DNA from 4 places in the Streptomyces sp. NPDC104371 genome. Region 3 is predicted to be linked to each of the others. Evidence: riboswitches for the same ligand, from Rfam matches in the RefSeq annotation. Region 3 holds a riboswitch; each other region holds the start of a gene.
What was found. A riboswitch is a leader RNA that binds a small molecule or an ion and turns the genes downstream of it on or off. The one in region 3 is predicted to bind cobalamin.
Positions count from the first base shown of each region.

Region 1: linked by a shared signal. The riboswitch ahead of metE (5-methyltetrahydropteroyltriglutamate--homocysteine S-methyltransferase) and the one ahead of ACZ60T_RS18915 (prenyltransferase/squalene oxidase repeat-containing protein) in region 3 are both predicted to bind cobalamin.
Region 2: linked by a shared signal. The riboswitch ahead of nrdI (class Ib ribonucleoside-diphosphate reductase assembly flavoprotein NrdI) and the one ahead of ACZ60T_RS18915 (prenyltransferase/squalene oxidase repeat-containing protein) in region 3 are both predicted to bind cobalamin.
Region 4: linked by a shared signal. The riboswitch ahead of ACZ60T_RS01370 (CoA-acylating methylmalonate-semialdehyde dehydrogenase) and the one ahead of ACZ60T_RS18915 (prenyltransferase/squalene oxidase repeat-containing protein) in region 3 are both predicted to bind cobalamin.

Region 1 covers NZ_JBVJNF010000001.1:193,250-196,730, reverse strand. The annotation lists gene aceB (malate synthase A) at 1-355, shown strand, start outside; gene ACZ60T_RS00970 (3-hydroxybutyryl-CoA dehydrogenase) at 352-1,221, shown strand; cobalamin riboswitch at 1,352-1,573, shown strand; gene metE (5-methyltetrahydropteroyltriglutamate--homocysteine S-methyltransferase) at 1,744-3,481, shown strand, end outside.
Region 2 covers NZ_JBVJNF010000002.1:649,747-653,227, forward strand. The annotation lists gene ACZ60T_RS08765 (DEAD/DEAH box helicase) at 1-1,231, opposite strand, end outside; cobalamin riboswitch at 1,426-1,648, shown strand; gene nrdI (class Ib ribonucleoside-diphosphate reductase assembly flavoprotein NrdI) at 1,824-2,249, shown strand; partial or broken gene nrdE (class 1b ribonucleoside-diphosphate reductase subunit alpha) at 2,342-3,481, shown strand, end outside.
Region 3 covers NZ_JBVJNF010000005.1:421,439-424,919, forward strand. The annotation lists gene ACZ60T_RS18910 (prenyltransferase/squalene oxidase repeat-containing protein) at 1-1,248, opposite strand, end outside; cobalamin riboswitch at 1,371-1,444, opposite strand; cobalamin riboswitch at 1,533-1,682, shown strand; gene ACZ60T_RS18915 (prenyltransferase/squalene oxidase repeat-containing protein) at 1,807-3,481, shown strand, end outside.
Region 4 covers NZ_JBVJNF010000001.1:295,767-299,247, reverse strand. The annotation lists gene ACZ60T_RS01380 (hypothetical protein) at 198-881, shown strand; gene ACZ60T_RS01375 (hypothetical protein) at 878-1,516, shown strand; cobalamin riboswitch at 1,612-1,785, shown strand; gene ACZ60T_RS01370 (CoA-acylating methylmalonate-semialdehyde dehydrogenase) at 1,967-3,481, shown strand, end outside.

The sequences.
Region 1 (3,481 bases), on a different contig from region 3:
GCCCACGCCGGAGGGGGTGCGCACCAACGTCCATGCCGCACTGCGGTACTTCGCCGCCTGGCTGCGCGGTCAGGGCGCCGTCGCCATCGACGGCCTGATGGAGGACGCGGCCACGGCCGAGATCGCCCGCGTACAGATCTGGCAATGGCTGCGGCACCGGGTCATCGACCGCGAGACCGTGGAGCACATCCTCGACGACGAGATCACAGCGCTCAGAGCCGAGTACCCCTGGGCGCCCGCCGACGACATCCGAGCCCTGTTCGAACGCACCGCGATCAGCGGTGAGTTGCCGCTGTTCTTCACCCCCGACGCCTACACCCGCCACCTCGTACGGAAGTCGGAGGCCGCAGCATGAGCGCGGGCATCACCCGCGTCGGCGTGGTCGGCGGCGGCCAGATGGGCGCCGGTATCGCCGAAGTCTGTGCGCGGGCCGGGCTGGACACCGTGGTCTGCGAGGTGGACGCGGTGGCCGCCCGCAGGGCACGGGACCGGGTGGCCGCCTCCCTCGACCGCGCCGTACGACGGGGCAAGCTGAGCCGCGAGGCCGCCGACGACGCGCACGCCCGGCTCGTCTTCACCGGCAGCCTGGACGACCTGGCCGACCGGCACCTGGTCGTCGAGGCCGTCATCGAGAACCCGGACGCCAAGACCGAGGTCTTCGCCGCCCTCGACAAGATCGTCGAGGATCCGGCGGCCGTCCTCGCCACCAACACCTCCTCCCTGCCGATCATGCGGCTCGGCATGGCGACCACCCGCGCGGACCGGGTCGTAGGACTGCACTTCTTCAACCCCGTCCCCGTCCTGCCGCTGGTCGAGGTGGTCACCTCACTGCACACCTCGGCGCGGACGATCGCCGTGGTCGAGGCCTTCGCCACCGGCACCCTCGGCAAGACGGTCATCCGCTCCCAGGACCGGGCGGGCTTCGTCGTCAACGCCCTGCTCATCCCCTACCTGCTCGCCGCCGTGCGGATGGCGGAGTCCGGGTTCGCCACCGCCGCCGACATCGACGCGGGCATGGAACTGGGCTGCGCCCACCCGATGGGGCCGCTGAAGCTCGCGGACCTGATCGGCCTGGACACCGTCGCCTCGATCGCCGAGTCCCTCTACGACGAGTTCCGCGAACCCCTCTACGCGCCGCCGCCGCTGCTCCAGCGGATGGTGGAGGCGGGACTGCTCGGCCGGAAGACCGGCCGGGGGTTCCACCGCTACGACCAGGGCTGAGGGCCCGGTACGGCGAGGGGCGGGAAGCGCGAGTGCGGAGCGTCCCGCCCCTCGCCGTACCTCATTCGGCAGGCACCTTCTCACCTTCCGCATGCTGGACGGCGTTCTTCCATTCGCGGCGCCACCCCGTAGGCTGACCGCAGCAGTTGGTTCGCCCCGTCCGCCAGGCGGGGTGTCGTAAGAGGGAACCCGGTGGGAATCCGGGACTGCCCCGCAGCGGTGAGCGGGAACGACCGCCGTCATACGCACTGGGTCCGACGTACCGGGCCTGGGAAGCGACGGCCATTAGGTGTCCTCCGTCCAGGAGGGCGTGCCCGCGAGTCCGAAGACCTGCCGACTGCCCGCGTACGGACCGTTCCGTGCGCGGACATCCCGGTGACCTCGAGGGCGGGTCGGCGTACACACCAGACGGAACGACCGTGCTTGTGCCGCGCGGGGTCATGGCCGTCCGGTTCGTCATTCCCTTCGCGCTCTCGTCCCGTCTCCGGGATCTCAGGGATTCATCTCGCGAAGGAGATCTCCGTGACAACGAAGTCCGCAGCCGCGGCAGCACGGGCCACCGTGTACGGCTACCCCCGCCAGGGACAGAACCGTGAACTGAAGAAGGCCGTCGAGGGCTACTGGAAGGGCCGCGTCACCGCCGACGCCCTCCGGGCCACCGCCGCCGAGCTCAGGCGGAGCAACCGGCAGCAGCTCGCCGACGCCGGTGTCCACGAGGTGCCGACCGGTGACTTCTCGTACTACGACCACGTCCTCGACACGACCGTCATGGTGGGCGCGATCCCCGAGCGGCACCGTGCCGCCGTCGACGCCGACGCGCTGGACGGCTATTTCGCGATGGCCCGCGGGACCCAGGAGGTCGCTCCGCTGGAGATGACCAAATGGTTCGACACCAACTACCACTATCTGGTCCCTGAGCTGGGCCCCGACACCGTGTTCACGGCCGACTCCACCAAGCAGGTCGCCGAGCTGGAGGAAGCCCTCGCCCAGGGCCTGACCGCCCGGCCCGTGCTGGTCGGCCCCGTCACCTACCTTCTGCTCGCCAAGTCCGCCCCCGGCGTGCCCGCCGACTTCGAGCCACTCACCCTCCTGGACCGGCTGCTCCCGGTGTACGCCGAGGTCCTCGCCGACCTGCGCGCGGCCGGTGCCGAGTGGGTCCAGCTCGACGAGCCCGCCCTCGTACAGGACCGCACCCCGGCCGAGCTGAACGCCGCCGAGCACGCCTACCGCTTGCTGGGCGCCCTCACCGACCGGCCGAAGCTGCTGGTCGCCTCCTACTTCGACCGGCTCGGCGACGCGCTGCCCGTGCTGGCCAAGGCCCCGGTCGAGGGCCTCGCCCTGGACTTCACCGAGGCCGCCGCGGCCAACCTGGAGGCCTTGGCCGCCGTCGGCGGACTGCCCGGCAAGCGCCTGGTCGCCGGTGTCGTCAACGGCCGCAACATCTGGATCAACGACCTGCGGAAGTCGCTGTCCACGCTCGGCACCCTCCTCGGGCTCGCCGACCGAGTGGACGTCGCCGCCTCCTGCTCCCTGCTCCACGTGCCGCTGGACGCGGCGGCCGAGCGCGACATCGAGCCGCAGATCCTGCGCTGGCTGGCCTTCGCGCGGCAGAAGACCGCCGAGATCGTCACCCTCGCCAAGGGACTTGCCCACGGCACCGACACCATCAGCGGCGAACTCGCCGCCAACCGCGCCGATCTCGCCTCCCGCGCGGACTCGCCGATCACCCATGACCCCGCCGTACGAGCCCGCTCCGAGGCTGTGACGGACGCCGACGCCCGCCGCTCTCAGCCGTACGCCGAACGGGCCACCGCACAGCGTGCCCACCTCGGTCTGCCGCTGCTGCCGACCACGACCATCGGCTCGTTCCCGCAGACCACCGAACTGCGCACCGCACGCGCCGACCTGCGCACCGGGCGCATCGACACGGCCGGGTACGAGGAGCGCGTCAAGGCGGAGATCCAGGAGGTCATCTCCTTCCAGGAGAAGACCGGCATCGACGTCCTGGTGCACGGCGAGGCCGAACGCAACGACATGGTGCAGTACTTCGCCGAGCAGCTCACCGGCTACCTGGCCACACAGCACGGCTGGGTCCAGTCGTACGGCACCCGCTACGTCCGGCCGCCGGTCCTGGTCGGCGACATCTCCCGGCCCGAGCCGATGACGGTGCGCTGGACGTCCTACGCCCAGTCCCTGACCGACCGCCCCGTCAAGGGCATGCTCACCGGCCCGGTCACCATGCTCGCCTGGTCCTTCGTCC
Region 2 (3,481 bases), on a different contig from region 3:
GGCGCGTCTTCGGGTTCTTCACATAGTGCGCCTCGTCCACGACCAGCATCCCCAGCTCGCCGCCGCCGGGGACCGGGAAGCCGCGCAGGGCGTCGAAGGTGGTCACCGCTACGCCGCCCCTGCCCTTCCAGTCGGCGAACGCTTCCTGTCTGTCGGGGCCGTGCAGAGGCATCACGCGCAGCTTGCTGCGGGCCTCGATCTCGCGTGTCCAGTTGATCAGGACGCTGGCCGGGCAGACGACCATGAAGTGGCTCTGCCCCTCGGCAGCGAGATGCGCCAGCGCGGCGATGGCCTGGATGGTCTTGCCGAGCCCCATCTCGTCGCCGAGCATCGCCTTGCGTTGCGCCAGGACGAAGCGCGCGCCGAAGGCTTGGTAGCCGCGTAGCGACACCCGCCGGTGCGTGTCGTCGAGCGTCTGGTCACGGACCCGCTCGGCGACGTCGTCGGGCAGGAACCCCTCGACGGCGGCCGTGTCCGGTCTGCGGCCGGAGATCTCCGCGAGCAGGCTGTAGTAGTCGGCGGACCGCAGCTCGAAGTCGACCCAGGCCGCGGCCTCGGTCGGGGTACCGCGCAGCAGGTCCACCGAGGCCTGCGCGAGCAGCTCCGGTACATCGCCCCGCGCCGCCTCCTCGGTCAGCCCGCGAAGCTCCGCGACAGCCTCCAGCGCCCGAACTCGCTTGGCCTTCCCCGCCAGCAGCATCCCCAGCCGCCCGGCGGCCGGCTTGGCCTCGGCCAGCAGCGGACCGAGCCGCTCCGAGAGCGCCGCGGCCGTGTCGACGGCTCGCCGCGCGTCGGGGCCCGCTTCCACCAGCACCTGCAGGGCCATGACGAGTGCGGTGGTCCGCGGCTCCGGCCGGTCCACGTCGATGTGGACGGCGACGGCCTCCCGAACGGCATCGGCTATCTGACGTGCCGCCGCGATGACCTGATCGGCGGTCCGCTCCCCCACGCCGGGAATCTGCCGCAACCGGTAGGGACCGGCGTCGAGTACCTGCCGGACCGACCGCAGCCCGCTCCGCTCGACTTCCCCGAGCCTCAGCCGCCCCTCGGTGACCTCCTTCAACCGGGTCACCGGGATGGCGTCCAGCGCCTGTTCCGCCGCCGTGTCGCAGATCGGCTTCAGCGCCGCCCGAACCGCCTCGACGGCCCGCCCGTGGTCGTCGGCCACCGCCTGCGCCGCCTCGTACAGCCGCCCTCCCGCGGCAACCGCCTCCCGCTCACCGCGCCCCATCCCGCCCCGGCCCCTCTCGCCATGTCCCCGCGACCGTCGAAACCTATCCAACGCGTCCGGCGCACGCGCCAGCACCGGGGCGGGACGCGCTCCCCGAGGGCGGTACCCGTCCGACCGCACCAGAACTTAGGGTTACCTAAGTTTCACTCCTGACACAACATCTGGGATGCGCGCACTCGCCGAGTTCTAGATGTAGTGTTGGCGGTGCTGGTGGTTCGCCGGGCACTGCTGTGTTCGGCGTCGCAAGAGGGAACCCGGTGAGAGTCCGGGACTGCCCCGCAGCGGTGAGCGGTAACGACCGCCGTCATACGCACTGGGCCCGACGTACCGGGCCTGGGAAGCGACGGCCAGTAGGGGTCTCGTACAACACGAGACGCGCCCGCGAGTCCGAAGACCTGCCACCGGTGCGCACACCGGACAGCGGCGTGCGCGCTCCGAGGCCCCGAGGGAGGGCCAGGTGGCAGCCGCACGGATCCGGGCGAGGCGTACCGCGTATCTCCGCCGCCCCGGCGTCCCGTCGTACGCGCCGCGCCGCTCCTCCCCTCCCGGTCCTCGGACGGAGACGGGAACGAGCGAGAGGAGCCGGCGACCGATGAACGGTCTCGTGTATTTCTCCAGCGTCTCGGAGAACACCAAGCGCTTCGTGGAGAAGCTGGGCCTGCCCGCCACACGCATCCCCGTGCACCCGCACCGCGAAGGCATGCCCCGGGTCACCGAGCCGTATGTGCTGATCGTGCCGACCTACGGCGGCGGTGACCGCTCCGGAGCGGTCCCCAGGCAGGTCATCCGCTTCCTGAACATCGAGGCCAACCGGACGCTGCTGCGGGGGGTCATCGCCTCCGGCAACACCAACTTCGGCGCCGCCCACTGCCTGGCCGGCCGGGTGATCTCGGCGAAGTGCCAGGTCCCGGAGCTGTACCGATTCGAACTGCTGGGCACGGACCGCGACGTCCGCGCCGTGAGGGAAGGACTGCGGGAATTTTGGACACGACAGACGGCGGAGCGACAGGCGGCATGAGCACCCTCACCACGGCAAGCACGGCCCCCGCGGCCCCGCGCGAGTCGGTCGGCACGCGCAAGGACTACCACGCGCTGAACGCCCTGCTGAACATGTACGACTGCGACGGCCGCATCCAGTTCGGCAAGGACCGCGAGGCCGTCCGCCAGTACTTCCTCCAGCATGTGAACCCGAACACGGTGGAGTTCGGGTCGCTGAAGGAGAAGATCGACTACCTCATCGAGAACGACTACTACGAGGAGGCGCCGATCCGGCGCTACCGGTGGGAGTTCCTGGAGGACCTGTACCGGCAGGCGTACGCCCATGAGCACCGCTTCCGCACCTTCCTGGGCGCGTTCAAGTACTACACCTCGTACACGCTGAAGACCTTCGACGGCTCCCGCTACCTGGAGCGGTACGAGGACCGGGTCGTCGCCACCGCCCTGTTCCTGGGCGCGGGCGACGAGGCGCTCGCCTCCCGCCTGGTCGACGAGATGATGACCGGCCGCTTCCAGCCCGCCACCCCCACCTTCCTCAACGCGGGCAAGGCCCAGCGCGGCGAGCTGGTCTCCTGCTTCCTGCTGCGCGTCGAGGACAACCTGGAGTCCATCGGACGCGGCATCAACTCCGCGCTGCAACTGTCCAAGCGGGGTGGCGGCGTGGCGCTGCTGCTGACGAACCTGCGTGAGCAGGGCGCTCCGATCAAGAAGATCGAGAACCAGTCCTCCGGTGTCGTCCCCGTGATGAAGCTCCTCGAGGACTCCTTCTCCTACGCCAACCAACTCGGCGCGCGGCAGGGCGCGGGCGCGGTGTACCTGCACGCCCATCACCCGGACATCATGCGGTTCCTGGACACCAAGCGGGAGAACGCGGACGAAAAGATCCGCATCAAGACCCTCTCGCTCGGTGTCGTCGTCCCCGACATCACCTTCGAACTGGCCAAGCGCAACGCGGACATGCATCTATTCTCGCCGTACGACGTCGAGCGCGAGTACGGCAAGCCACTGGCCGACCTGTCCGTCAGCGAGCACTACGACGAGCTGGTCGCCAACCCCCGCGTCCGCAGGACGACGCTCAGCGCCCGCGAGTTCTTCAAGACGATCGCGGAGCTCCAGTTCGAGTCCGGCTACCCGTATCTGCTGTTCGAGGACACGGTGAACCGGGCCAACCCGATCCCGGGCTGGATCAACATGTCCAACCTGTGCTCGGAGATCCTCCAGGTCAACACGCCGAGCACCTACGACACTTCGCTC
Region 3 (3,481 bases):
CGCGCTGACGCAGCCGGAAGGAGTGGCCCCGGCGGTGGCCGCGTCGAGGACGGCGCCGAGCGTGGTCGTGGTGCCGGTCGGGGTGAGGGCGACGGAGCACACCTTCAGGTTCCCGGAGCCGTCGTCGACGCTCAGCGCGAGGGAGGTCGCGGTGCCGGAGGTCAGCGTGGACTGGGCGACCCACTGCGGTGCGCCGGACGTGACGGGCGCGGGCGGGGTCGCGGTGAAGCCGCCGCCCGCGACCGCGCGGAGGCCGTCGATCGAGGCGTACGCCTGCGGGGCTGTGTCACTGGGCAGGTACTTGAAGCCGCCGCCGGGGTTGAACTGCTGGCTGATGAGGAAGTCGACCGGGGTCTTGCCCTTGGAGGTGAGGAAGTCACCGGTCTGGGCGTTGATGCCGCAGGCGTTGAGACCGGAGACGGCCCAGCCGTTGGAGTCGGTGTTGACGCCGAACATGGCGTTGAAGGCACCCGAGGTGGCGACCAGCTTGCCCTTGAGGAACGCCTTGGCCTGCGCGACATCGGGGTCCGTGTTCGGGACGCCCGAGACACACAGCGCGGCCATCGCCGCGCCGGTCATGTCGACATCGCTCGCGGCGGCGAGCTGGTCGGGGTTGCCCTCGGCCTTGCCGAAGTTCCACCCGCCGTCGTCGTGCTGGTTGGCCCGGATCCGGTTGATCACGGCGTCGCGCAGCGCCTGGGGTATGCGTACCTGCCCGGAGGTGGTCCTGGCGCCGTTCAGGGCGAGGGCGGCGAAGACGGTGCCGTTGAAGTTGCCGGAGGGGCCGAAGTAGCCGGGCTCGCCGGTCTGCCAGTAGCGGTAGATGTCGGCGACGAGGTTGCGGGAGGCGGAGACGCGGGACGGGTCGATACCGGCCGCGTAGGCGTTGAGCGTGGCGCGTTCGTAGTCGGTGACGACGGGGGACGAGGACGGCCAGGCGCTGGTGGCGAGCAGGTCTCTGTACACCGTCCGCGCGTTCTTGCTCGCGTCACCGCCGGGCGTGACATCCACCGCCGCGGTACCGGCCGCGGCGAACGCGCTGAACGCCCACTCGTTGGACAGGCCCGATCCGGCGTACGAACCATCCGCCCCCTGAAGGGACTTGAGATAGGTCACACCGTTCGTCTTCGATGTGGCGATCTGGGCCGGGGTGGCGGTCGCCGCCGCGGGCAGGGTGGTCAGGGCGAACGCGCCGAGGGCGGCGACAGCGGTGAACACGGCGCGGCGGCCGAGGGCGGAACGGGACATGGCGTGCTCCAGGGGTAGAGGGACGCCGACCCGGCCCGACGGGTCCCCCTGACGGGTGCACACGGCGGGTGTGGCCGCCGTCCGAGACGCGTGGACCGACTTCCAACAAGCCTGTGCCGCTTGGGCATTCGGGCTCGGAAACGGTCGCCCGCCCCATACCGCTGCGCGTCAGCTCCGGACTCTCACCGGATTCCCCCACTCGGCAGGGCGGGACTGTACCCGAGGCACGCGAGCCCCGCTACAGCCCGCCTCACGCTGTGCTCGCGTGCCGCGACGCACTGTCTTGACGGTCTCTCCGGACGCGTGTTCCAATTCGCCTGATACGCAATGCAGTTCCAGGGGAAGCCGGTCGAAGTCCGGCGCTGACCCGCAGCCGTAGGCCCGATCCTGATCGGGCGAGCCGGAATACCTGGAGCGTGTTCCAAGCAACAGACGCCGTCGCGGACTACGGCGTGGTGCGACCCGCTCGGCTGCGCGGCTCTCCGCCTCCGCGCCGGGCATCTGCCACGCGATCGTTCCCCGCCTCGGCCACACAGCGAGGGAGCCGTTGTGGGAACCATGGGGCGCACGGACATACCGACACCGAGACGGTCGGGGGCGGTGGCAGCCGCGCTGACCGCGCCGGCCCTCCTGGCCGCCTCCTGCTTCGCGTTCCTCTCGGTCGCCCCGCCCGCCGCCGCCGCGCCGGTCGGCGACTGCACCGCCACCAAGGGCGCCGTCGTGGCCGTCGACTTCGGCCCGTTCGGCGGCAAGGTCGAACGGGGCTGCGACACCAGCCCCACCACCGGCTACGAACTCCTCCACGACGGCGGCTTCACCACCACCGGGACCCAGCACGACGGCCCCGGCTTCATCTGCCGCATCGGCAACGCGTCCTTCAACTCCGGTACGGAGTACCCGACTCAGGACAAGGAAGACTGCGTCCTCACCCCGTCCGCGACCGCCTACTGGTCGTACTGGGTCGCCTCACCGGGCCAGGACGACTGGTCGTACAGCCAGTACGGCGCGATGAACCGCAAGCTCAAGGACGGCGACGTCGACGCCTGGGTGTACGGCGGCACCGACATCGGGGGCACCAGCGGCAAGCCCACCTTCAGCCCCGACGACGTACGCGCGGGCGGCACCACGACCCCTGAACCGAGCACCGGACCCACCGGAGCGCCCGGAGGCGTCGATCTGGCCGCGGCCGCCACCTGGCTCAAGGGCCGCCTGACCGACGGGGAACGCGTCGTCGACGACGGCGCCGAGACCCCGAACTACCTGCTGACCGTCGAGACGGCCTACGCCCTCGCCGCCGCCGAGGGCAAGAGCGACACCCTCGACAAGGTCACCTCCTTCCTCGCCCAGCATGTCGACGACTACACCGCCCCGAACGGCAAGGACCAGACGCCCGACACGGCAGCCGCCGCCCGCCTCGCCCTGCTCGCCGAGTCGACCGAGGCTGACCCGAAGGACTTCGGCGGGCGCGACCTGATCGCCGACCTGAGCGGGAACGTGTGCCCGGCGGCTGCCCCCGCCGACGGTTGCACCGCGAAGGGCGACTTCCGCGGCATCGGCTACGCCGACGAACAGGCCCGCGCCGTACTGGCGTTGATACGCGCCGAGGAGAAGCCGCCGACCGAGGCGGTGGACCGGCTGACCCAGGTGCAGTGCAAGGACGGCGGCGTCACCAGCATCCTCATCACGCCCGGTGAGTACTGCGACGGCGACCCCGCCACCACCGGCCTCGTCGCCCTCGCCCTGCACCGGGCGGGCGGCCACGACGACGCCGTCACCAAGGCCCTCGGCTACCTGACCAAGAGCCAGCAGGACGACGGTGCCTTCCCCGGCTACACCGGATCCACCACCGGCGACGTGATCGCCACCTCGTACGCGGCCCAGACCCTGCGCGCGCTCGGCGAGACCGACCGCGCGGAGGCCGCCGAAGGATGGCTCTCGCGCGCCCAACTCAAGGACGGTGGCTTCGGGTTCGACCAGGACGCCGTCGACTCCACCCTCTACGCCACCCCCATGGCCGTCCTCGCGGGCGCCCGCACGGACCTCGCCACGCTCACCACCGAGAAGCCCGAGCCGACCGACCCGCCGTCGACCGGTGACCCCAGCACCGGCCCGACCACCCCGCCGTCCACCGACGGCCCGAGCACCGGGCCGACCAGCGAGCCGACGCGGGGCGAGGGACCCGACCTGAAGAAGGGCGTCGCCTACCTCACCGCGGCCGACCAGCTCAAGCAGG
Region 4 (3,481 bases), on a different contig from region 3:
GACCGCACACCGCGTCCGTGCCCACGCCCAGTCGGCCGGGCCTGCCAACCCGGTACAACAGCGCCCGTCGTCGCCAGGTGGTGTGGATCACGGACAGGGCGTCGATCGCATGTGTACCGTCCACCGGGGCACTTGGGCCCCGTGGCGCGTCGAAAGGCAGGGGCGGGGGAGTGGGGCAGAGAGCCTACGGGCAGGTCATGCGAGTCATCGCCTGCGCGCTGATGGTGTGGCAGGTCTGGATGGTGTGGCACATCGCCAGCCATGAGGCGTCCACCGTCCGCTGGACCTGCGACGCGGCCGAAGGCTGCGCCAGCGATCAGTTCGCCGCCGGGGCCTCCTTCGTCGGAGCGGTCTGCGCCCTCGTCCTCGGTCTGCTCTCCGCCCGGTTCCTGCACCGTGCCACGCCCGGCGCGGTGGTCGCGCTTTGCGCCGTCGCCTGCGCTGCCGGTTGGTACGACGCGGTCGCGGACGGCCAGGTCGAGTACGACACCGTCACCGGCTTCCACCTCTTCTTCCCGCTCGGCCGGTTCTCCGTCTCGGGATGGCTCACCTTCCTCTGGTCCGTCGCGGCGGCGGGCTGCCTCGCCGCATGCTGGGGCGCGGCCGTGAGCCTGCGCCGCACCGCCGGGCTGCGCAGGCTCTCCCGCCGTTACGCCACAGCCGACGCGGTGCTGGAGGGCTGGCGGTCGGTGGGCCGCAAGCGCGGCGAAGTCACCGTGGTCTTCGAGGACTTGGCCGGGGTTCGCCACGAGGTCCCCGCCGTCGTGGAACGCGTCGCCCTCCGGCGTGACGTCCTCGCCGTGTACGACACCGACCGCCCCGGCGACCCCGTACGCACCCGGGTCGCCGTACCCCGCCGAAAGCTGCTGCGCCTCTCATGAACCGAAACCGCTCCCTGGCCGCCGCCCGCAGGCTCTTCAGCAGCCCTGTCAGCCTGCTGTCCACCGTCCTCGCGGGACTCGCGTTCGCCGCGCTGGTCCAGGGCGCCGCGCACGGCCCCCGCTGGCTGCTGCTGACGGGGTTGCCCGCGACGGCCCTGGCGCTGGCGGTGTTCGGCAAGGCGGGTGAGCCGTCCCGGTCGGACCTCATGATCCCCGCGCTGCGCTCCGGCGGACCCCGCGCCTTCGCGCCCGCCGTGGTCCACTCGGTGAAGTCCGTACACAAGGAGACCGGTCGGCCCGCCATCGACGGACGGGCACCGGGCTCGGTGTTCGCCTTCGACCTGACCGTGGTGCCCGACGGCCGTCCCGCCTATCGGATCCAGGTCCGTCACCCGCTCGATGTGCAGGGGCTGCTGCACCGGTCGGGGGCGGTAGTCGAGTACGACCCCGAGCAGCCCTGGAGGGTCGTCATCCCCGACAACCCGCCGCGCGAGTGGCTGGCTCGCGCGAGCAGCCTCACCCCGCCCGCCGAGGTGAAGCGGTACGCCACCGGGGTACCGGCCGGCCTGGGGACCCTCGTGGCGAGCGTGGTCTTCGCGGTCGCCCTGCTCGTGCTCGTCCGACTGCTGGGCTGAACCCGCCGTCGGCCCCCGTCCGCACCTCGGACCGACGCCGCCCCACCTCGAACATCCCGCACCGCTGGATTTACTAGGACGTCCAACTATATAGTCGTGAGTACAAGGCCCGCGGTGCAGGGAAGCCGGTGTGATTCCGGCGCGGTCCCGCCACTGTGACCGGGGAGTACGCCGTCGAGCAGGACGCCACTGACGAGCTGGATGTCGGGAAGGCGGACGGCGCGCGCTGATCCGGAAGTCAGGATACCGGCCGCGGGATGTTCCGTGTTGTCCACGAGGATGGAGCTGACACGCATGGCACCGGTGTATACCCACGACCCTGGTGAGCCCGCCGTCTGACGGGGCTTCCGGCCATACGCGATCTCGCGCCCCGGCACCCGTACGCCCCTGCGTCCGAGTGCGGTACCGGCGCGGCCATCCCCGGATCCCTCCTGACGAGAGCAGGCAGTCATGGTCCGCGAGCACGAACGCGCCTCCGTGCGCGAGTTGACCCACTTCATCGGCGGCAAGCACACCCCGGGGACATCGGGTGCCTACGGCGAGGTGTACGACCCCAACACCGGCGAGGTCCAGGCCCTGGTGCCCCTCGCGAACCGCGCCGAGACGGAGGCGGCGATCGCCGACGCCGTCAACGCGCAACGCGCGTGGGGCGAGTGGAACCCGCAGCGCCGCGCCCGGGTCCTGCTGCGCTTCCTTCAGCTCGTCGAGCAGGAGAAGGACGCGCTGGCCCGGCTGCTGTCCGCCGAGCACGGCAAGACGATCGCCGACGCGCACGGCGACATCCAACGCGGCCTGGACGTCGTCGAGTTCGCGGCGGGCATCCCGCACCTGCTCAAGGGCGAGTTCACCGACAACGCGGGCACGGGCATCGATGTCCACTCCCTGCGCGCACCCCTTGGCGTGGTCGCCGGGATCACCCCGTTCAACTTCCCGGCGATGATCCCCCTGTGGAAGGCCGCCCCGGCCCTGGCCTGTGGCAACGCCTTCATCCTCAAGCCGTCGGAGCGTGACCCGTCGGTTCCGCTGCGGCTCGCCGAACTCTTCCTGGAGGCCGGTCTGCCGCCCGGCGTGCTGAACGTCGTCAACGGCGCCCGGGAATCCGTGGACGTCCTTCTCGAAGACCCCCGCGTGGCGGCCCTCGGCTTCGTCGGCTCCACCCCGATCGCCGCGCACGTCTACGCCACCGCCGCCGCCCACGGCAAGCGCGCCCAGTGCTTCGGCGGCGCCAAGAACCACATGATCGTGATGCCGGACGCCGATCTCGATCAGGCCGTGGACGCGCTGATCGGCGCCGGATACGGTTCGGCGGGCGAGCGCTGCATGGCGATCTCGGTCGCCGTGCCGGTGGGTGAGGACACCGCGGACGCCCTGGTGGCCCGCCTGAAGGAGCGGATCGCCGCGCTGCGGATCGGCCGCAGTGACGACCCCGAGGCCGACTTCGGGCCGCTGGTCGGCCGTGACGCCGTGGACCGTGTCCGCTCCTACGTCGATCTCGGCGTCGAGGAGGGGGCCGAACTTGTCGTGGACGGACGGGAGTTCACGCTCGACGGGCACGAGAACGGCTTCTTCGCCGGTGCCTCCCTCTTCGACCGGGTCACCCCGGACATGCGGATCTACCAGGAGGAGATCTTCGGCCCCGTCCTGTGCGTCGTCCGCGCCTCGGACTACGAGGAGGCCCTGCGCCTGCCCAGCGAGCACACCTACGGCAACGGCGTCGCCCTCTTCACCCGCGACGGAGACACCGCCCGCGACTTCACCCGACGCGTGAACACCGGCATGGTCGGCGTCAACGTACCCATCCCGGTACCGGTCGCCTACCACACCTTCGGCGGCTGGAAGCGCTCCGGCTTCGGCGACCTCAACCAGCACGGTCCGGACGCCGTCCGCTTCTACACCCGTACGAAGACGGTCACCTCCCGCTGGCCCGCGGGTCAGCGGGAAGGCGCCAGTTTCACGATCCCCACG